Regions from separate parts of the Arthrobacter sp. UYP4 genome, predicted to be linked through region 1. Evidence: predicted binding sites of a transcription regulator. Region 1 holds the regulator's gene; the other holds the start of a gene.
What was found. Region 1 encodes Rex, which represses fermentation and respiration genes when NADH is low (regulators of the CRP and FNR family bind a similar motif). Its sites were predicted from a motif close to CTTGTGAANNNNTTCACAAG; they were not measured.
Positions count from the first base shown of each region.

Region 2: rhaI (L-rhamnose isomerase) is a predicted target of Rex. The motif match lies at 3,787-3,806, and genes of this name have one in related genera.

Region 1 is NZ_JBXAVU010000001.1:1,622,707-1,633,346, reverse strand. Features, by position in the region: gene AC0Z9V_RS07715 (glycosyltransferase 87 family protein) at 1-753, opposite strand, end outside; gene AC0Z9V_RS07710 (potassium channel family protein) at 737-1,405, opposite strand; gene AC0Z9V_RS07705 (TrkH family potassium uptake protein) at 1,398-2,810, opposite strand; gene AC0Z9V_RS07700 (acetoin utilization protein AcuC) at 2,948-4,150, shown strand; gene AC0Z9V_RS07695 (ArsR/SmtB family transcription factor) at 4,202-4,729, shown strand; gene AC0Z9V_RS07690 (helix-turn-helix domain-containing protein) at 4,920-5,132, shown strand; gene AC0Z9V_RS07685 (30S ribosomal protein bS22) at 5,332-5,430, shown strand; gene AC0Z9V_RS07680 (HAD family hydrolase) at 5,572-6,384, opposite strand; gene AC0Z9V_RS07675 (glutaredoxin family protein) at 6,440-6,697, shown strand; gene AC0Z9V_RS07670 (redox-sensing transcriptional repressor Rex) at 6,838-7,545, shown strand; gene AC0Z9V_RS07665 (hypothetical protein) at 7,567-8,238, opposite strand; gene AC0Z9V_RS07660 (YceI family protein) at 8,440-8,997, opposite strand; gene AC0Z9V_RS07655 (histidine phosphatase family protein) at 9,157-9,834, shown strand; gene AC0Z9V_RS07650 (TlpA family protein disulfide reductase) at 9,874-10,494, shown strand; gene AC0Z9V_RS07645 (cytochrome c biogenesis CcdA family protein) at 10,528-10,640, shown strand, end outside.
Region 2 is NZ_JBXAVU010000006.1:38,034-48,673, forward strand. Features, by position in the region: gene AC0Z9V_RS16710 (rhamnulokinase) at 1-421, opposite strand, end outside; gene AC0Z9V_RS16715 (bifunctional aldolase/short-chain dehydrogenase) at 423-2,504, opposite strand; gene rhaI (L-rhamnose isomerase) at 2,507-3,673, opposite strand; gene AC0Z9V_RS16725 (LacI family DNA-binding transcriptional regulator) at 3,896-4,948, shown strand; gene AC0Z9V_RS16730 (sugar ABC transporter ATP-binding protein) at 5,051-6,604, shown strand; gene AC0Z9V_RS16735 (ABC transporter permease) at 6,601-7,650, shown strand; gene AC0Z9V_RS16740 (ABC transporter permease) at 7,727-8,818, shown strand; gene rhaS (rhamnose ABC transporter substrate-binding protein) at 8,880-9,944, shown strand; gene AC0Z9V_RS16750 (arabinose isomerase) at 10,088-10,640, shown strand, end outside.

The sequences.
Region 1 (10,640 bases):
CAGCCAGAAGACCGCGGACTCGCGGGGGGCGAGGACCCACCCGAGGGCGACGGTGGAGCCGAAGGACGCCGCCAGCCAGGCGAGGGAACGCCAGTCCCTCCGGGCCAGGTAGACCAGCCCGAACGCGAGCGGGGTCAGCTTGATGCCCGCGGCGATCCCGACGAGGACGCCGGAGGGCAACCGCGTGGAGCGCAGCAGGTCGGTGAGGACCAGGACCATCAGGAGGGCGTTCACCTGCCCGAAGCCGAGGCCTTCCCGCCAGGGTCCGCTGAGGCCGAGGACGAGCATCGTCGCGAGCACGGCGACGGCGGTGTGCCGCGGCGCCGTCGCGCCCGCGGGGCGGGCCGAGCGCAGGTACCGCACCACGAGGGCCGCGACGCCTGCCAGGCAGCCGCAGGACAGCGCGGTGACGATGCCGAGGGCCACGGACTGCGGCACGAGCGCGAGGGGCACGAACAGGATCGCGGCGAACGGGGGATAGGTGAAGGGCAGGCCGCGCGTGTCGGTCTGCACGAGGGCGTCGTCGTACAGGTCCTTGTCGCCCGCCCGGCCGAGCAGCGCGAGCGCGCCCTCCCGGTAGACGGAGAGGTCGAGTCCGTGGATCTGCGCGGCAGCGACGACGACGGCGAGCACGAGGGCACCCCCGAGGGCCGATGCGGCCGCCGGCCGGAACGCGGGGCGGACGCGGGCCGGGGTAGCGGGGTCCGGCTGCGGGGAACCGGGCCCCCGCCGCATGCTAGGGACGGCCGGCAAAGCGCTCGAGCAGATCCACGTGGCCCGAGACGATCAGCATGTCCCGGCCGGATACCTTCGTGTCGGGCCGGGCGTAGGTGAAGTCCTCGCCCGGGGACTTCACCCCGACGACCGTGACGCCGTACTTGGAACGCACGGAGGACTCGGCGAGGGTGAACCCCTGGGTCTCCTTCGGCGGGTACATCTTCACGATCGCGAAGCCGTCATCGAACTCGATGAAGTCCAGCATGCGACCGCCGACCAGGTGCGCGGCGCGCTGCCCGGCGTCGGCCTCGGGATAGATCACGTGGTTCGCGCCGATGCGCTTGAGGATCTTGCCGTGCGAGGGCGTGATCGCCTTGACCCAGAGATGGTCGATCCCGAGGTCCACGAGGTTCGCCGTGATGAGCACACTCGACTCGATCGAGGTCCCGACGCCGACGACGGCGGCGGAGAACTCCTGCGCGCCGAGCTGGCGGAGGGAGTCGATGTTCGTGGCGTCGGCCTCGACGACGTGCGTGAGGATGCTCGCGAACTTCTGCACCAGCTGCGGATCGCGCTCGATGGCGAGCACCTCACGGCCCTGCCGGACCAGCTGCTCGGCGGTGGCCGCACCGAAGCGGCCGAGGCCGATCACGAGGACGGGTGCGTTGTGGGCGGGTCTTTCAGCCAATGATCGGCCTCTCGTCGGGGTAGCGGTACAGCGTGCTGCGTTGCCTCAGCGCCAGGGCCGAGGCGAGCGTGATGGTGCCCATGCGCCCGGCGAACATCAGGGCGGACAGGACGTACTTGCCCGCAGGGGGCAGTTCGGCGCTGAGGTTGGTGCTGAGGCCCACGGTCGCGAAGGCCGAGATGACCTCGAAGACCACCTTGTCGAGCGGCTCGTCGGAAAGCGCGAGGATCAGGCCGCTGCCGACGAGGACGAGCGTCGCACCCATGAAGATGACCGAGATCGCGACGCGCATGGCACCGTGCGGGATGGTGCGGCCCCAGGCGCGGACGTCGGCGTCACCCCGCGCCTCGGCGACGATCGCGAGGAACATGACCGCGATCGTGGTGACCTTGATGCCGCCGGCCGTGGACGCGGACCCGCCGCCCGCGAACATGAGCGCGTCCGTGAGGAGCATCGTCGTCGTGTTCATGTCGTTCTGGTCCACGAGGTTGAACCCGCCGGAGCGTGTCATCACGGAGGCGAACAGGGCGTGGATGCTCTTGTCGACCACGCTGAGTCCGGAGATCGTGCGGTCGTTCTCCCACTCGAGGAAGCCCCAGCCGAACGTCCCCGCGACGAGGAGGATCAGCGACACGGACACGGTGAGCTTGGCGTGGAGCGTCCACTTGCTGAACCGGTGGCGCACCTGGACGAGCACCATGACCACGGGGAACCCGAGGCTGCCGAGGAACACGCCGACCATGAGCGGTGTCAGGATCCAGAGGTCCGTCTCGTAGGGCACCAGTCCGTCGCTGTGCGGTGTGAATCCCGCATTGTTGAAGGCGGAGATCGAGTAGAAGATCCCGTGCCACAGCGCCTGCCACCACGGTTCGCCGAGGATCATGAAGCGGGGGATGAGGACGACGGCGAGCACGATCTCGATGACCACGGAGGTGACGATGACGATCCGCAGGAGCGTGCCGATCTCCCCCAGGCGGCTGGCGTTGTTCAGCGCCTCCTGGGCCAGCAGCTTGCCGCGCACGCCGAGCCGCTTGCTCACGATGAGCGCGAGCAGGGATGCGAGCGTGAGGGTGCCCAGTCCGCCGATGAAGATGCCGAGCAGGATCACCAGCTGCCCGAAGAAGGACCAGTGGGTGGCCGTGGAGACGACCGTGAGCCCGGTGACGCAGACGGCGGACACCGCAGTGAAGAAGGCGTCGTGCAGGACCGTGACCTCGCCGCTGGTGGTCGCGATCGGCAGGCTCAGGAGCGCGGTGAACAGCAGGATGACGCCGCTGAAGATGAACAGGGCGAGCCGGGCGGGAGAGCTGTTGGCGAAGGAGTCGACGAAGTCACGGATCGAGGCCAGCAGCCTGAAGTATCCGTTCTGATCGTCCTTCAGCCACCGCGGCTGTTGACTTAGCATTGACGCCCGCTCTGCCCCGTCTGCCGGTCCTCCCGCCGAAGCGGCACGGTGACCGCCCCTTGTTGTCTTCCTGCAGTAGTAAAGCATCTCACCCGCGGGCATCGTCGGAATATCCGCCATCGCGTAGCCTTGCAGGGATGTCTACGCACTCCGGGCCAGCGGTACCCCTCCAGGTCGTCTGGGACGATTCGATGCTGGCCTACGACTTCGGTGGCCTGCACCCCATGAATCCCGAGAGGCTGCACCTGACGGCCCGCCTCACGCGGGACTGCGGCCTGCTCGACCGCCGGGGAGTGACGGTCGCGCGGCCCTTCGTGGCATCGGACGAGGACCTCGCCTGCGTCCACAGCCCCGACTACATCAGCGCCGTCCGGCTCGTCAGCAGCAATCCGGACAGATCCGACGCCGCGCACGGACTCGGCACGGAGGACAATCCCGCCTTCGCCGGGATGCACGAGGCCAGTGCTCGTCTGGCCGGCGGTTCGCTCGGTGCCGCCGATGCCATCCTGCAGGGCACGACCGTGCGGGCGGTCAACTTCGGCGGCGGCATGCACCATGCAGCGCGCTCGCGGGCCAGCGGCTTCTGCATCTACAACGACGCCGCCGCCTCCGTCCAGCGGCTGCTCGACCGCGGCGCGCAGCGCGTCCTCTATATCGACGTCGACGCCCACCACGGGGACGGGACGCAGAGCATCTTCTGGGACGACCGCCGCGTCATGACGATCTCCCTCCACGAGACGGGCATGAGCCTCTTCCCGGGCACGGGCTTCGCCAACGAGACGGGAGGGCCCGGCGCCGAGGGCTACGCCGTCAATGTGGCCCTGCCGACCGTCGCGGGCGATGCCGCCGTCCTGCGGGCCTTCCACGCCGTCGTGCCGCAGCTCGCCGGGGCCTTCGCGCCCGACGTGATCGTCAGCCAGCACGGCTGCGACTCCCACCGTGAGGATCCCCTGACGAACCTCCGGGTGAGCGTGGACGCCCAGCACGCGATGATGGTCGCCGTGCGGGATCTGGCGGACCGCCTGTGCGGCGGGCGGTGGATCGCCACCGGCGGGGGTGGGTACGCACTCGCGAGCGTGGTGCCCCGTGCCTGGACGCTGCTCGTCGCGGTCGCGGCGGGCGCCGCACTGGGTCCGGGCAGCGAGGTACCCGCAGCCTGGCGCGAGTACGTCCTCGAGCGGCACGGGATCGATGCACCCCGCCTGATGGGGGACGGTGCGGATACGTGGTGGCGTTCCTGGGAGGTCGGCTACGACCCCGATGATGACCTGGACCGCACGGTGATGGCGACGCGCAAGGCCGTGTTCCCGCTGCACGGATTGGATCCCTGGTTCGACTGATGCGTCGGGTCGCAGGATGCCCGGCGGCGTATATATCGCTAGGGTAGGCGGATGGGTATCGATGATGTTTTCGCTGTCATCGCCGAAGGAACACGCAGGCAGATCCTCAAGAACCTGCGGGACGGCGACAAAGCGGTGGGGGAGCTCGTTGTCGAGCTGCAGGTGAGCCAGCCGACGGTGTCGAAGCACCTGAAGGTCCTGAGGGAAGCGGGACTGGTCACCATGAGGGCGCAGGGCCAGAAGCGGTACTACTCGCTGGATCCGGCGCCGCTCGACCACGTGCGGAACTGGCTCGCCGACTTCGAGGCGTCCGCGACGCAGGCGGGTACGGCCCTCGGGGAACCGGCCGGGGAGGCATCGGCTGACGCGACGCCGGAAGCAGCGACAGATGCGGATGTCGGCGCTGCCGGGGCCGCGGAGATCGCCGAGACCGGGGTGCTGGCTGCAGCGGTGCTCGCCGCCCCGCAGCCTCCGACCGGGGTCGAGGCCGTCCGGCCGCCCATCGGGAGGACCATGGGACGCGCAGCCGAGCGTGCCGCGGATCTGTTGTCGCAGCTGCGGCGGCGTCGCGAATCGTAGGGCCTTCCCACGACGGACGCCTGGGTGACGCACAGTCCTTTCACTTTGGTCACAGGAGCCACTAGAGTTGTTCCTTAGGCGAAAATCCAGACAGCTCAGGACGACACGCCGGAGAGTCCCTCCAGGGGTGTCCTCCCCGATGCCGGTCTCAGGGTGAACAACAGCCTTCGTGCAAAGGAAAAGTGGTGAGATGGCAGACGGGAACAACTTCTCGGATGTGCAGTTCCTGACGGTCGCGGAAGTGGCCGAGCTCATGCGTGTCTCGAAGATGACGGTGTACCGGCTCGTCCATGCCGGTGACCTCCCTGCGGTGCAGTTCGGCCGCTCGTACCGCGTCCCCGAATCGGCGGTCGAGGCCTTCCTCCTCGCCGCGCAGGTCGAGGGCCAGTCCGAGAGCGCCTGAGGCCGGGTCCGCGCGTCCAGTCCGTTGTTCAAACGGATGTACCCTGTTAAGGAGCGTTTTGGGCGGGCCTAGGCCCGCTCGATTTATTGCATCATCCGGGCGACTGCCAGACGGCAGGTGCCGACGTCATGACCAGGGACGGCCTTCCGGCTACGAGCCTGATGCCGCCCTGGCAACAGAACAAGTTTGTGAGGACTCTATGGGTTCAGTTATCAAGAAGCGCCGCAAGCGTATGGCGAAGAAGAAGCACCGCAAGCTGCTTCGCAAGACCCGTCACCAGCGCCGCAACAAGAAGTAGGCAGGCGCCCGGCCACGAGCCGGGGTGTGCAGACCGGCCCGGATCCCCGCCCTCGAGGCGTCGGATCCGGGCCGTCGTCGTTCCCCGGCCCTGCGGATCGCGCAGAAGGCATCGCGCAGAGGGCAGAGCCGGGCCGCGGCGTCAGCGGCCCCGGAAGCGTGAGAAGCCGCGCCACAGGCCGTAGACGGACCCGACGAGCGTGGCGGCGCTGAGGCCGAAGGTGGCCGCACGCCGACCGCTGCGGAAGTCGTAGACGGGCCAGTTGTTGGCGCGTGCATGACGGCGCAGCTTCCTGTCCGGGTTGATCGCGACGGGGTGGCCGACAGCGGTGAGCAGCGGGATGTCGTTGTACGAGTCGCTGTAGCCCCAGCACCGTGCGAGGTCGAGGTGCTCCCTCTCGGCGACCGCCAGGACGGCAGCGGCCTTCGCCGAGCCGTGCAGGAAGTCGCCCACCAGCCGTCCGGTGTAGAGCCCGTCGATGACTTCGGCCACCGTCCCGAGCGCGCCGGTCAGGCCGAGCCGGCTGGAGATGACGGCGGCGACCTCCACGGGCGTGCCGGTCACGAGCCAGACCTGCCGGTTCGAGGAGAGGTGCTGTTCAGCGAGGGCGCGGGCGCCGGGCCAGATCTTCGAGGCGATCATCTCGTCGTAGACCTCCTCGCCGAGGGCCAGGATGTCCTCGTGGGCGATCCCGATCGCGAAGGCGAGGGCGGCCTCGCGCACCGCATCCACGTCGGTCATCGTCTCGCCGCGCATGATGAAGCGCAGCTGCTTCCAGGCCAGTCCAGCCGCGAAACGGAGGGTGAACGCCTTCCGCTGGTACATCTTGCGCGCTACGTGGAACAGGCTCGCGCCCCGCATGAGGGTGTTGTCGACGTCGAAGAACGCGGCCTCGCCCGGAGGCGGCGCCGGAGGCTCTGGGGAGGGCTGCGTGCCCTGGATGGCGTCCGGCATGCTCCGAGTCTAGTTCTTCGCTCCGCGGGCCTGCCCCTGCCAGTACGGTGGAGGCATGGAATCGACCGCTGACGCGCCGGGAAGCGGCGTCGTGCTCCTCACGCGCCCGGACTGCCACCTCTGCGAGGACGCGCGCGCAGTGGTGGACCGTGTGACCAGGGACCTCGGGATCGGCTGGCGGGAACTGTCCGTGACCGATGCCCCGGCACTCGGGCAGCAGTTCGCCGAGGAACTCCCCGTCCTGTTCATCGGTGGGGTGCAGCGTGACTTCTGGTCGATCGACGAGGCGAGGCTGCGCAGGCTGCTGTCCTAGGCCCTCCGGGTGCTGTCAGGGCGTGCCGGTCCGGCTTGGAGGCCCCGCGTCGTCGGCATACAGTGGTTCTACTTCCGCCCCGACGACGCCGGGGGACCAGGAACCACCGCCCGCTCGCGGTGGTGCTAGCAACGGAGCCGATGACAGTGACAACGCCGGACATGCCAGGCCTCCACCCCGTGGGTGATTCGTCACGCCATATCCCGCCCGCCTCGGTGGCCCGCCTGACCATCTATCTGCGGGCCCTCAACTCGCTGCTCGCCGAGGGGATCGAACGCGTGTCCTCCGAGGAGCTCGCGGATGCTGCCGGGGTCAATTCGCCCATGCTGCGCAAGGACCTCTCCTACCTGGGGTCGTACGGCACCCGGGGGGTCGGGTACGAGGTGCAGTACCTGAACCGGCAGATCTCGATCGCCCTCGGGCTGACGCTGGACTGGCGCGTGGCGATCATCGGCGCCGGCAACCTCGGCCGCGCGCTGGCGGGCTACTCCGGCTTCGTCTCGCGCGGCTTCGAGATCGTCGCGATCTTCGACGCCGACCAGCTCGTCGTCGGGTCCGAGGTCGGCTACCTCCGCGTGAGCGCCGTCGACGACCTCGAGGCCGTGCTGGAGCGGACCCGCACCAACATGGCGGTCCTGTCCGTGCCGGGCGCCGTGGCGCAGGAGCTGTGCGACCGCCTGGTGGACGCTGGGATCTCCAGCATCCTCAGCTTCGCGCCCGTGGTGCTCCAGGTGCCGCCGCACGTGCAGCTGCGGAAGGTGGACATGTCCACCGAACTGCAGATCCTCGCCTATCACGCGCAGCGGGCGCAGGAGACGGACCTCGATCCGATCTCCCGCGCCCAGTAGGTATCGCTGCGGAGGTCCCGCTCAGTAGCCGAGCTTCCTCGGTGCGAAGTAGGGCCGCGCGGGCTTCGCGTAGGTCAGGACGACGCCGGCCACGCCGAGGAGCATGACGATCACGCTCAGGGCGAGCGAGAGTCCTGAGGGCTGGACCGCGGCCTGGCCGGTCGCCTCTGCAGCCTGGCCCACGAGCGGGAGGAGGAGGAAACTGCTGAGGACGGACAGGACGTTGAGCCCTGCCAGCACGGTCGCAGTGATCCTCGCCCAGTTGTGGCCCTTCCTGATGAAGACGGCCAGCACGATGTACACGGCGGTGAAGAGGGCCGCGAAGACGATCCCCAGGCCCACGCCGATGGATGCTCCCGGAGCATCCGGCACGGGGGTGGTCAGGCCCGAGACGACGGACGCCACGAGGTAGAGGATGCCCGCCGCCAGGATGAGGTAGTACGCCCGCTGGACCTCCGTGGGTGCGGGACCCCTGTCCGCCGGGCCGGATCCCCCGGCGGGGGGCGTCGGGTAGGCGTAGCTGGAGGGCTGCGCCGACTGGTAGCCGTACCGGCCCCCACCGTCGCCCTGTCCGTAGGCGCCGGGCCGGCCGTGTCCGTCCTGGCCGGCACCGCCTGTGCCGGGCGCGCTCCACGGCTGTCCCTCGCCCTGCCTGTTGCCCTGCCCGTTCGGGTCGTCCTGTGGCGTGCTCATCGCTGCGTCCTCCGTTGCGGTTCGAATGTCCATCCACCCGCCGGAGCCCCCATGGACGTGCCTTTCGTGGATGCGGTCATCGTCAGCCTAGTTCGTCGGCCGCGGCCGCGGACAGGGGCCGACGGCAACGGCCGACGCCGTCCAGGGGACGACGTCGGCCGTGAGCGTGCTGCCGGCCGGCCCAGCGGCCGGGATGCGGGACTAGACCGTGACGACGGCGGGAGCCACGAAGGCGGCTTCGATGGTGATGGTCACCTTGTCGCCGACGAGGACGCCGCCCGCTTCGAGTGCTGCGTTCCAGGTCAGGCCGAAGTCCTTGCGGGAGATGGTGGTGGAGGCGGAGACGCCTGCGCGGGTCGCGCCGAAGGGGTCCACGGCCACGCCGTTGAACTCGGCGTCGAGGACGACCGCCTTGGTGATCCCGCGGATGGTGAGGTCTCCGTGGATCTCGTAGGTCTCGCCGGAGCCGGTGTGGGAGGTGGAGACGAAGGTCATCTCGGGGAACTGCTCGACGTCGAAGAAGTCGGCGCCCTTGACGTGCCCGTCGCGGTTCTCGTCGCCCGAGGTGAACGACGCGGTCCTGATGGTCGCCGTGATGCTGGAATCCTCGAGGGAGGATCCGACGGTGAGGGACGCATCGACGTCCTTGAACGAGCCGCGGACCTTGCTGATACCGGCGTGGCGGACGCTGAATCCGACCTCGCTGTGGGCGGGATCGAAGGACCAGGTGCCGGAGGTGAGGCCTGAGGGGACAGTCATGATGAACTCCTGAGAAGTGGTGGTGGCGACGCTTACAGTGGATAGAAGCATGCGTATGCATGTTTTATTCCACAAATCGGTGGAATGTTCAAGTAAATGTACCGGTGTCCACTGCGCCCCGATTGGCCGTCGTGCGGGGACATGCGGGAAACTGGACCCATGCAGCGAGCAACCGTCCACCTGGTGCGCCACGGTGAGGTCCATAATCCCGAGGGCGTCCTCTACGGGAGGCTTCCGGAGTTCCACCTCTCCGAACTGGGCCGCCAGATGGCCCTGCAGGTGGCGGGTCACTTCGAGCAGCGCCGCGACGAGGGTGCCGACATCGTCCACCTCGTGGCCTCCCCCCTGACGCGGGCCCAGGAGACCGCGCGCCCCCTCGCCGAGGCGCTGGGCCTGGAGATCGCCACGGATGAGCGCATCATCGAGGCCGAGAACCGCTTCGAGGGGATGTCGAGGATCAAGAGCAGGCTCCGCCAGCCGAGGTACTGGCCCCTGCTCGTCAATCCGTTCCGGCCGTCCTGGGGGGAGCCCTACGCCGAGCAGGCGGCGCGGGTGATGCTCGGGGTGCACGACGCCCGCCGCCGCGCCCTCGAACTCGCGGAGGGCGGAGGGGCGGACCGTCCCGCCGAGGCGATCCTCGTCAGCCACCAGCTGCCCATCTGGGTGACACGGCTCGCCGCCGAGCATCGCCGGCTCTGGCACGACCCGCGCCAGCGCGAGTGCACCCTCACGTCCGTCACGTCGCTCGACTTCGAGGGTGACTCCGTCCGCCGCGTGCGCTACGCCGAGCCCTGCGCCGACCTGCTGCCCGGTGCGGCGAATGTCCCCGGGGCGTAATAGAATTACTACACGTCGTAGAAATCATCGGAAGAAGCTGTGACACCAACCGCCCGTCCCCCGAAGCGCCGCCTCCTGCTCGAACTGGGCATGGCGCTCGCCGTCGTGCTGCCGGTTTCCCTGGTGGTCACCTCCTGTGCCGCCGAGGACCCGCTCGCACAGCAGGCCGCGGCCGGTGACGGCAAGAACTACATCGCAGGGGACGGCTCCGTCACGGAGTACGCGGCCGCGGACCGCGGTGAGCCCGTCGAGGTCTCCGGCACCCTGTTCGACGGGACGGACGTCTCGAGCGCCGACTGGGACGGCCAGGTCACCGTGCTCAACTTCTGGTACGCCGCCTGCGCACCCTGCCGGGAGGAGGCCGCGGACCTCGTCTCGCTCCACGACGAGTACGCGCCGCAGGGCGCAGCGTTCTACGGCGTCAACATCCGTGACGAGCAGGCCACCGCAGAGGCGTTCGAGCGCAGCTTCGGTATCCCCTACGCGAGCTTCGATGACAAGGACGGGGGAGTGCTGCTCGGCATGACCCAGTACGTCCCGCCGCAGGCCGTCCCCACGACGATCGTCCTCGACCGGGAGGGGCGGGTGTCCGCCCGGATCCTCGGACTGGCCGACCGCGGTACCCTCAAGGCCCTGATCCATGATGCCCTCGCCGAGTAGCGCGCCCGCCGCGTCCCGTCCATGACGGTGGCCATGGCCGGACACGTTCCCCTCGCCGCGGGGAACGCCTTCGCCGACGCCGTGCTCAACGGCTCCATGCTCCTCGCCCTGCCGGTCGCGCTCCTGGCCGGTCTGGTGTCCTTCGC
Region 2 (10,640 bases), on a different contig from region 1:
GGAACTGCAGTCCTGTGCGGGCGTAGAGCCGCTCCGGCGGCAGCGCCGCGTGCACGACGCCGATGGTCGCCTCGGTGCGTCCGTCGCGGTAGCTGAACGGCAGGTGCCGGAGCGCTCCGGTGTCGTCCACGAGCCCGTAGTCCACGGCCCAGGTGTCGATCCCGATGCTGGTCACCGTGGTCCCGGCCGCTGCCGCGGCAGCCGCCGCGGCAGTGAGGCCGGTCAGGACCTCGGCGAACAGTGCCTCGACGTCCCAGCGCAGCGCGCCCCCGAGGAACTGCACCCCGTTGGGGAAGCGGTGCACCGTGACGAGTTCGGGTCCCGCGTCCGTCATGGTGCCGAGGATCACGCGCCCGGAGGACGCCCCGATGTCGACGGCGGCGAACGCCTGCGCCGAGGTCCCGCTCCGACTCCCGGCCATGTCAGCGCAGGAACGCGGCGGCGACGCCCGCGTCCACGGGGATGTGCAGGCCCGTGGTGTGCGAGAGTTCGGCCGAGGTCAGGACGGCGACCGCGTTGGCGACGTTCTCCGGCAGCACCTCGCGCTTGAGCAGGGTGCGCTGGGCGTAGTACTCGCCCAGCTTGTCCTCCTCGACGCCGTAGACCGCGGCGCGCTTGGCACCCCAGCCGCCGGCGAAGATCCCGGAGCCGCGGACCACTCCGTCGGGGTTGATGCCGTTGACGCGGACGCCGTATTCGCCGAGTTCGGCGGCGAGGAGGCGAACCTGGTGCGCCTGGTCCGCCTTCGTGGCGCTGTAGGCGATGTTGTTGGGGCCGGCGAACACGGAGTTCTTGGAGGAGATGTAGATGATGTCCCCGCCCATGTCCTGCTCGATCAGCACCTTCGCGGCGGCCTGCGACATGAGGAAGGAGCCCTTCGCCATGACGTTGTGCTGCAGGTCCCAGTCCTTCTCGGTGGTCTCGAGCAGCGGCTTGGAGATGGACAGTCCGGCGTTGTTGACCACGAGGTCCAGTCCGCCGAAGGCCAGCACGGCGGCCTGCACGGCCTGGAGCACCTGGGCGGGGTCGGTGACGTCGGCCTGGACGCCGATGGCGACGTCGGGGCCGCCGAGTTCCTCGGCCACCGCGCCCGCGCTGTCGATGTTCAGGTCCGCGATCACAACGCACGCACCCTCGGCGGCCAGGCGCGTGGCGATGGCCTTGCCGATGCCCGACGCCGCTCCCGTCACCAGGGCGATGCGTCCCGCATGGGACTTGGGCTTGGGCATCCGCGCGAGCTTGGCCTCCTCGAGGGCCCAGTACTCGATGCGGAACTTCTCGCTCTCCTCGATGGGGGAGTAGGTGGAGATGGCTTCGGCGCCGCGCATCACGTTGATGGCGTTGAGGTAGAACTCCCCGGCGACGCGGGCGGTCTGCTTGTTGGCGCCGAACGAGAACATGCCCACGCCGGGCACCAGCACGATTGCGGGGTCCGCGCCGCGCATCGCGGGGGATTCCGGCGTCGCGTGCCGGTCGTAGTACGCGGCGTAGTCCGACCGGTACTCGGTGTGCAGTTCGCGCAGGCGCAGCAGGCAGCTCTCCACGTCGGCGCCGGCCGGGAGGTCGAGCACGAGCGGCTTGACCTTGGTGCGCAGGAAGTGGTCCGGGCAGCTCGTGCCGAGTGCGCCGAGGCGCGGGTGCCCGCTGGAGGCGAGGAATTCCAGCACACGGGGGTCGTCGGTGAAGTGTCCCACTTGGGCCTTGTCGGTGGAGGCGAGTCCGCGGATGGTCGGTGCGAGGGCGGCGGCCTTGGCCCGGCGCTCCTCGTCCGGCAGCGGGGCGTAGCCCTCGAGGGCGGGCCCGAAGGGCTCGGCCGCGCCGTGCTCGGCGATGTAGCGCTCGGCGGTCTCGATGATCCAGAGCGAGTTCGCCTCCGCCTCGGCCGAGGTCTCGCCCCAGGCCGTGATGCCGTGCCCGCCGAGGATCGTGCCGATGGCCTCGGGGTTGGCGTCCTTGATGGCGGCGATGTCGAGTCCGAGCTGGAAACCGGGCCGGCGCCAGGGCACCCAGACGACCTTCGGCCCGAAGATCGTGGTGGTCAGTGCCTCGCCGTCGGCCGCGGTGGCGATGGCGATGCCCGAGTCCGGGTGCAGATGGTCCACGTGCGCGGCGTCGACGAGGCCGTGCATCGCGGTGTCGATCGACGGTGCGGCACCGCCCTTGCCGTGCAGCGTGTAGTCGAAGGCCGCGACCATCTCGTCCTCACGCTCCACGCCGGGGTAGACGCTGCGCAGCGCCCGCATGCGGTCCAGGCGCAGGACGGCGAGACCGGATTCCTTCAGGGTGCCCAGGTCGCCGCCGGACCCCTTGACCCAGAGCAGTTCCACGTCCTCGCCGGTGGCGGGGTCGAAGCCCAGTCCCTTCGCGGAGGTGTTGCCGCCGGCGTAGTTCGTGGTGCGCTTGTCCGAGCCCAGGCGGTTGGAGCGCTCGATGAGGTCCTGCACGGTCTGATTGACCGTGGGGTTCGTGGTGGCGCCGGTCGCGGGCCCTGTCGTCGTCGTCACTGTCATGCTCCCCATCCGGCCTGCTGGCCGCCCTGTCGCTCGCTGTTGATCCGGTCCTGGTAGCCGCTGGCGCGGTAGGCGTCCATCGGGTCGGCCGGGAGGCCGTTCGATTCACGCCAGGAGGCCAGGCCCGGGCGGACGTCGGTGTAGAAGGCGTCCATCAGGATCGCGTTGGCGGCCAGCACGTCGCCGGATTCCTGCGCGGCGGTCAGCGCGGCACGGTCGACGAGCAGGGCCCGCGCCGTCATCTCCTGCACGTTGAGCACGGAGCGGATCTGGCCGGGGATCTTCTCCTCCAGGTTGTGGCACTGGTCGAGCATGAGGGCGATCCCGCTCTCGGGCGAGAGGCCGCCACCGCGGACCACCTCGGCCATGATGCGGAACAGCTGGAACGGATCCGCGGCTCCCACGATCAGGTCGTCGTCCGCGTAGAAGCGCGAGTTGAAGTCGAAGGACCCGAGCTTCCCGAGGCGGATCAACTGGGCGACGATGAATTCGATGTTGGTCCCGGGAGCGTGGTGGCCGGTGTCGAGGCAGACGAGGGCCTTCTCGCCGAGCTGCAGGCAGTGTGCGTAGGAGGTGCCCCAGTCGGGGACGTCCGTGTGGTAGAACGCCGGCTCGAAGAACTTGTACTCCAGCACCAGGCGCTGGTCCTCTCCGAGGCGGTCGTAGACCTTCCGCAGCGAGTCCTGCAGCCAGTCCTGGCGGGAGCGCATGTCGGCTTGGCCGGGGTAGTTGGAGCCGTCCGCGAGCCAGATCTTCAGGTCTCGGGAACCGGTGACGTCCATGACCTCGATGCACTCGTACATGTGGTCGATCGCCTTGTTCCGTACCGTCGCGTCGCTGTGCGTGAGGCTGCCGAACTTGTAGTCGTCGTCCTGGAACGTGTTGCTGTTGATGGTTCCCAGCTTCACGCCGTGCTCCGCAGCGTGCTCGGCGAGGATCCCGTAGTCATCCACCGTGTCCCACGGGATGTGCAGGGCCACGCTCGGGGCCAGGCCCGTCAGCTTGTTGACCATGCCCGCGTCCGCGATCTTCTCCTGCACCGTACGCGGCGTGCCCGGGGTGGCGAACACCTTGAACCGGGTTCCGGAATTGCCGTAGGCCCAGGAGGGCACCTCGATGGCGAGCTGCTCCAGCTCCGCCGAAATGTCGTCGATGACAGTCATGTACTCTCTCCAGCGTGATGGCGACCGGGTGCTCCATCACACCTCGGGCGGCGATTTCTTCGGGATCTTCCTCCACCCCGGACGGGTCGGGAGAGGTAACCAGAATTGCCGTGCCTTTGAATCGTTTCATTAGCACGTTTCAAAGTTATCCTTGCCCTAGACCGAGTGTCAACAGTCCTGCCGGCACCGCAGTCCGGACCGGACCCGAGCTTCGAGGATTCCATGGACAGTCGACCAGTCAGCATCAAGGACGTTGCCGACCGGGCGGGTGTGGCGATCGGCACGGTCTCCAACGTGCTGAACCACCCCGCACGAGTCTCCGCCGCCACGCGCGAGCGCGTCCAGGGGGCGATCGACGACCTCGGGTTCGTGCGCAACGACGCCGCCCGGCAGTTGAGGGCGGGCCAGAGCCGCACCATCGGCCTGATCGTGCTCGACGTCGGCAACCCCTTCTTCTCGTCCCTGGCGCGTGCCGCCGAGGATTGCGCCGCCGAGAACGGCAGCACGGTGGTGCTGGGGGACAGCGGCCAGGACGCCGGACGTGAGGCGAGGTACATCGACGTCTTCGAGCAGCAGCGCGTCCAGGGGATGCTCATCTCCCCGGTCGGCGACGTGGGTCCCCGCGTCGAGGCGCTGCGCAAGCGCGGCATGCCCGTGGTGCTCGTGGACCGCGTCGATCCGCAGCGCCGCTGCAGTTCGGTGTCGGTGGACGACGTCGCCGGCGGGTACATGGCGGTGCGGCACCTGCTGGCGGCAGGGCGGCGGCGGATCGTCTTCGTGGGCACCAGGGCGGACTACCGCCAGGTGGCCGACCGGTTGACGGGGGCACGCCAGGCCGTGGAGGAGCACGACGGGGCGGTGCTGGAGGTCGTCGAGGCGGATGCCATGACGGTCCTCGCGGGCCGCGACGTCGGGGAGGCGATCGCGCAGCGCCGGGCGGGGGAGCTGCCCGACGGGATCTTCTGCGCCAACGATCTCCTCGCCATCGGCGTCATGCAGGCGGTCCTGCTGATCCGCGGCCTCCGGATCCCCGAGGACCTGGCGCTCATCGGGTACGACGACATCGACTTCTCCGCCTCCGCCGTCGTCCCCCTCACGAGCGTCCGCAAGCCCACGGAACTCATGGGGCGCACGGCCGTCGAGCTCCTGCTCGAGGAGATCGAGCGGCCGGCCTCGCGGCGGCGGCAGGTGATCTTCGACCCCGAGCTCGTGGAACGCGGGAGCACCACCGCGCTCGCTCCGGCCGCAGGATCGCCGGCACCGGCCGTGAGGTGAAATCGCCGTTCGATCCGGGCTGTTGACGGTGATCTGGGTCACGCCTACTATTCGGTATGAACCGTTGCTCTGAAACGATTCATTTTTCCCGAGGAGATTGCAGTGACGCATCCTGATGGCCACGGCGGGGACACCCCTGACCCCGCCGCACCGGCACGCACGCCCGTGCTGACGCTCCGAGGGGCACTGAAGACGTTCGGTCCGGTCGTCGCCCTGGCGGACGGGACGATCGACCTCGCCGCCGGCGAGATCCACGCACTGGTGGGTGAGAACGGCGCCGGGAAGTCGACGCTCGTGAAGATCCTCGCCGGCGTCCACCAGCCCGATGCCGGGGAGTTCCTCGTCGGGGGACAGCCCGTGAGCTTCCGCAACGTCGCGGACAGCAAGGCGGCCGGCATCTCCGTCATCTACCAGGAGCCCACGCTCTTCCCCGACCTCACGGTCGCCGAGAACATCTTCATCGGCCGTCAGCCGAAGGGGCGCCTGGGCCTCATCCGCCGCACGGAGATGCGCCGCCGCGCGAAGGACCTCTTCGACCAGCTCGGCGTCCCGATCGATCCGGACCGCGTGGCGGAGGGACTCTCGATCGCGGACCAGCAGATCATCGAGATCGCGAAGGCCATCTCCCTCGATGCGCGCATCCTGGTCATGGACGAGCCGACCGCCGCATTGAGCGGGGTCGAGGTGGACCGCCTCTTCGCCGTCGCCCGCCGCCTGCGCGATGCAGGCAGCGGCATCCTCTTCATCTCGCACCGCTTCGAGGAGGTCTTCGGGCTGTGCGACCGCATCACCGTCATGCGGGACGGCACCTACATCGCCACCCACGCGACGGAGGCGACGTCGGTCCAGGCGATCGTCCGCGAGATGGTGGGCCGCGACATCGACGCGCTGTTCCCCAAGACCGAGACCGAGACCGGCGACGTCGTCCTGCGCGTGAGCGGGCTGACACGCCCCGGTGTCTTCCACGACATCGACTTCGAGGTGCGGGCCGGCGAGATCGTCGCCCTGTCCGGGCTGGTGGGGGCGGGGCGCACGGAGGTGGCACGGGCCGTGTTCGGCATCGACCGGTACGAGTCGGGCACCGTCGAGATGTCCGGTCGCCCGCTGCGCCGCAAGGACCCCCGGGCCGCGATCGACGCCGGGATCGGCTTCGTCCCCGAGGACCGCAGGAAGCAGGGCCTGGTCATGGAACTGTCCGTCGAGCGGAATGCGGCCCTCACGCTCCGCCACTCGCTCGCCAGGTTCGGCATCATCAGTGGACGGGCTGAGCGCGAGGCCGCCCAGACCTGGGGCAAGCGGCTCCAGGTCAAGGCCGGCTCGCCCGAGCACGCCGTCTCCACCCTGTCCGGCGGCAACCAGCAGAAGGTCGTGCTCGCCAAGTGGCTCGCCACGGATCCCAAGCTCCTCGTCATCGACGAGCCCACGCGGGGGATCGACGTCGGGACCAAGAGCGAGGTGCACCGCCTCATCTCCGAGCTCGCGGGCCGGGGGATCGCGATCCTCATGATCTCGTCGGAACTCCCCGAGGTGCTCGGCATGGCCGACCGCGTCCTGGTGATGCGGGAAGGCCGGATCACCGGCCGCCTCGACCGCGCCGAAGCCACCGCCGAGACCGTCATGCACGCCGCCACCGCATCCCTGGAGGCCTCACGATGAGCGTCGACGGCGCGGTAGGCGCGGCTCCCGCGCACTCCACCCCGGGGCGCGGGCGGCCCTCGGCGTTCGCATCCTTCCTCCGGCTCCGCGAGCTCCCGGTGATCCTCGCCCTCGTGGTGCTCGTCGCAGTGACCGCGGCCATCAATCCGCTCTTCCTCAGCGAGCAGGGCATCAAGGACCTGCTCCTGAACGCCACCATCCTGATGATCCTCGCCGTCGGACAGACACTCGTGATCATCACCCGGAACATCGACCTGTCCGTCGGGTCCATCCTCGGGCTCGTGGCGTTCGGGACGGGGAGCATCTTCGTTGCAGCACCGGACCTGCCGATCATCGCGGTGTTCGTCCTCGGCATGCTCTTCGGCGCGGTGCTCGGTGCGCTCAACGGCCTGCTGATCACCATCGCGAAGGTCCCGGCACTCGTCATCACGCTCGGGACGCTCTACATCTTCCGCGGGATCAACAACGCCTGGGCCGGCGGTACACAGTACTTCGCGGGCGACCGTCCCGAGGCCTTCGGCAACCTCTCGGTGGACACGGTCCTCGGGTTCCCCGTGATCACCCTGATCGCGGTGGTCGTCGTCGCGATCGTGGCCGTCTACATGCTCGGCACCAGGCCGGGCCGCGACCTCTACGCCATCGGGTCCGAGCCCGACGCCGCACGGCTCTTCGGCATCCCCGTGACGCGCCGGGTGTTGCTCGCCTTCGTCGTCAACGGCCTGCTCGCGGGCCTGGCCGGCGTGCTGTACGCGAGCCGCTTCAACTCGGTGGGTGCGACGACGGGGTCGGGCCTCGAGCTCGACGTCGTCGCCGCCGCGGTGGTGGGCGGTGTCGCGATCTTCGGTGGCAGCGGCACCGTCGTGGGGGCCGCCATCGGCGCCCTGCTGCTGACCACCATCACGAGCGCCCTGACCGCGCTGCGCGTGGACAAGTTCTGGCAGCAGGCCATCGTGGGCATCCTGATCCTCGCCGCCGTCGTCATCGACCGGATCGCCGGCGTGCGGTCGGCGCGCAAGCTCCGGATCGCGGAGGCCCGCAATGTCTGATCCCTCAGGTGCACCGACCGCCGTCCAGCCCGAAGCGCACGAGCCGGAGACCGGCTCTCCAACGAAAGGCAGGCGCATGGCCGCAACATCCGGAAGCACCAGGCCGCGGGCGGAGAAGCGCCAGAAGCCGGGGCGGGCCGCAGCCGACACCTCCACGGTGCTGGCGGTCCCCAAGGGGCGCACCGGTGCCGCCCGGATCCTGCTCGGACGGGACGCCGTCATGATCTACGTGCTGCTCGTCGTCGTGATCTACGCGAGCCTCGTGATCCCGCGGTTCGCCTCACCGGTCACCGTGGGCTTCCTGCTCCTCGACGTCATCCCGACCCTGCTCATCGCCCTGCCGATGACGCTCGTCATCATCTCGGGGGAGATCGACCTCTCGGTCGCGAGCATCGCCGGCCTCACCAGCGCCCTCATGGGAGTCCTCTGGCAGGGCGGCATGCCGATCGCGCTCGTCCTGGTGATCTGCGTGCTGGCAGGCCTCGTCGCGGGCGCCTTCAACGGGGTGCTCATCGCGTATCTCGGCCTACCGTCCCTCGCCGTCACCATCGGCACGCTCGCCCTGTTCCGGGGCCTGGCGCTCGTGGTGATCGGCGACAACGCCGTGGCGAACTTCCCTCCCGGCCTCACCGCCTTCTTCACCTCGAAGATCGGCGGGACGGGCATCCCCACCGTCATGGTCGGCGTCGTCCTGCTCATCATCGCCTTCGCCGTCGTCCTGCACTTCACGCCCTTCGGCCGCGGGCTCTTCGCCCTCGGCTACAGCAAGGAAGCGGCGACGTTCGTCGGGATCGACGTCGCACGCTCCAAGTTCCTGCTGTACCTGGCCACCGGCACCGTGTCGGCGCTCGCGGGCATCTACTGGACCCTGCGGTACTCCAGCGCCCGCAGCGACAACGCGAGCGGCCTCGAACTCGCCGTCATCGCGGCGGTACTGCTCGGCGGCGTGTCGATCTTCGGCGGCAAGGGCTCCATCCCGGGTGTGCTCGCCGGCGTGCTGCTGATCGGCACCATCAACTACGCCCTGAAGCTGGACCGCGTCTCCGAGGTGGTCCTCATCATCGTGACGGGCTCCTTGCTCATCATCTCGGTGGTGGCGCCGAACATCGCGTCCGCCATCAAGGGGGCCCGCCATGCCAGGCGTGTCCGCACTGCTCCACTTCCCTAGGCCGTCCCCCTGGGGTTGCACCCGGCGTCTGGTTCCCAGCGCCCATCGAAAGGAAGAAACAATGAGGTTCATCCATTCCGGATCCACCGGACGCCGGGCGGCTCTCGCGGCCCTGGCAACGAGCGCCGCGCTGGTCCTCAGCGCCTGCGGCGGCGGCGCTGCCTCCGAGGGCGGCGGCAGCGAGGGTGGCAGCGGGTCGGACGGCGAGCAGACGATCACGTTCATCCCCAAGCAGCTCAACAACCCCTACACCGACGTGGTCCTGGGCGGCGGCGAGGACGGCGCGACGGAGGCAGGGTTCGCCTCCTCCGAGGTGGTCGGTCCGTTGGACGCCAGTGCGTCGAGCCAGGTGTCCTTCATCAACGCCGAGACCCAGCGCGGCACCAATGTGATCGTGATCGCCGCGAACGATCCCGATGCCGTCGGACCGGCCCTCGAGGAAGCCCGCACCGCGGGTTCGAAGATCGTCGCGTTCGACTCCGACACCAATCCCGACTACCGGGACCTCTTCGTCAGCCAGGTCGACGCGAAGGACGTGGCCCTGATCCAGCTCGAACTGATCTCCGAGCAGATCGGCGGGGAAGGCGAGATCGCCATCCTGTCGGCCACGGCCAATGCCACCAACCAGAACGAGTGGATCAAGTTCATGGAGGAGGAGCTGGCGTCCAACCCCGACTACGCGAACATCGAACTGGTCGCCAAGGTCTACGGCGACGACGACGACACCAAGTCCTTCCAGGAGGCGCAGGGCCTCCTGCAGGCGTACCCGGACCTGAAGGGCATCATCTCGCCCACCACGGTCGGCATCGCGGCGACCGCCCGGTACCTCTCCACCTCGGAGTACAAGGGCAAGGTCGCGCTCACCGGCCTCGGCCTGCCGAACGAGATGCGCCCGTTCGTCAAGGACGGGACCGTCACCGAGTTCGCCCTCTGGGACCCGGCACAGCTCGGCTACGTGGCGGCCTTCGCGGGCAAGGCGCTGGCCGACGGCGACATCACCGGGAAGACCGGTGACACCTTCGAGGCCGGCGAGCTCGGCGAGCGTGAGATCGGCGAGGGCGGAGTGGTCCTCGTCGGACCGCCCACGCAGTTCAACGCGGAGAACATCGACGACTACGACTTCTAGTCGTCCGTCGGGCGGGGTGCCTTCGCGGGCGCCCCGCCCATTCCCGTCCCGTCCTCTCCACGTCCCGTCGTCGCACCCGCCGACCTTCCGGTTGTCCCACCCGTCGTCCCACCCGTCGTCCTACCCGTCGTCCCAGGAGCACCATGACCACCGATCCCGCGGTCGGGCCCACCCCCCCACTGGCCCTCTCGGGGCTGCTCGAGCCGGTCCGTCGTCGTCCGACCCGCCTCGGTCTCGTCTCGGGTGGCCTCGGCGCGTACTGGCCGCAGTTCCCCGACCTGCTGCCGCAGCTGCAGGAGTCGGCGCGCTACGTCACCGCCCGGTTCGGCGAGCTCGACGCCGAGGTGACCGACGTCGGCTTCGTCTCCGATGCACGCGAGGCGGCGCTCGCCGCGGAGCAGCTGCGACGCGCGGACTGCGATCTGATCGTCATCTTCCTGACCACGTACCTGACGTCCTCGATGGTGCTCCCGATCGCCCAACGGTCCGGGACGCCGGTCCTCGTGATCGACCTGCAGCCCACCGAGGCCATGGACCATGCGAACTTCGACACCGGGAAGTGGCTCGCCTACTGCGGCCAGTGCCCCGTGCCCGAGGTCGCCAACGTCTTCCGGCGGGCCGGCATCCCCTTCCGCTCCGTCTCCGGACACCTGAAGCAGGAATCGGCGTGGCAGCGCATCGACCAGTGGGTCCACG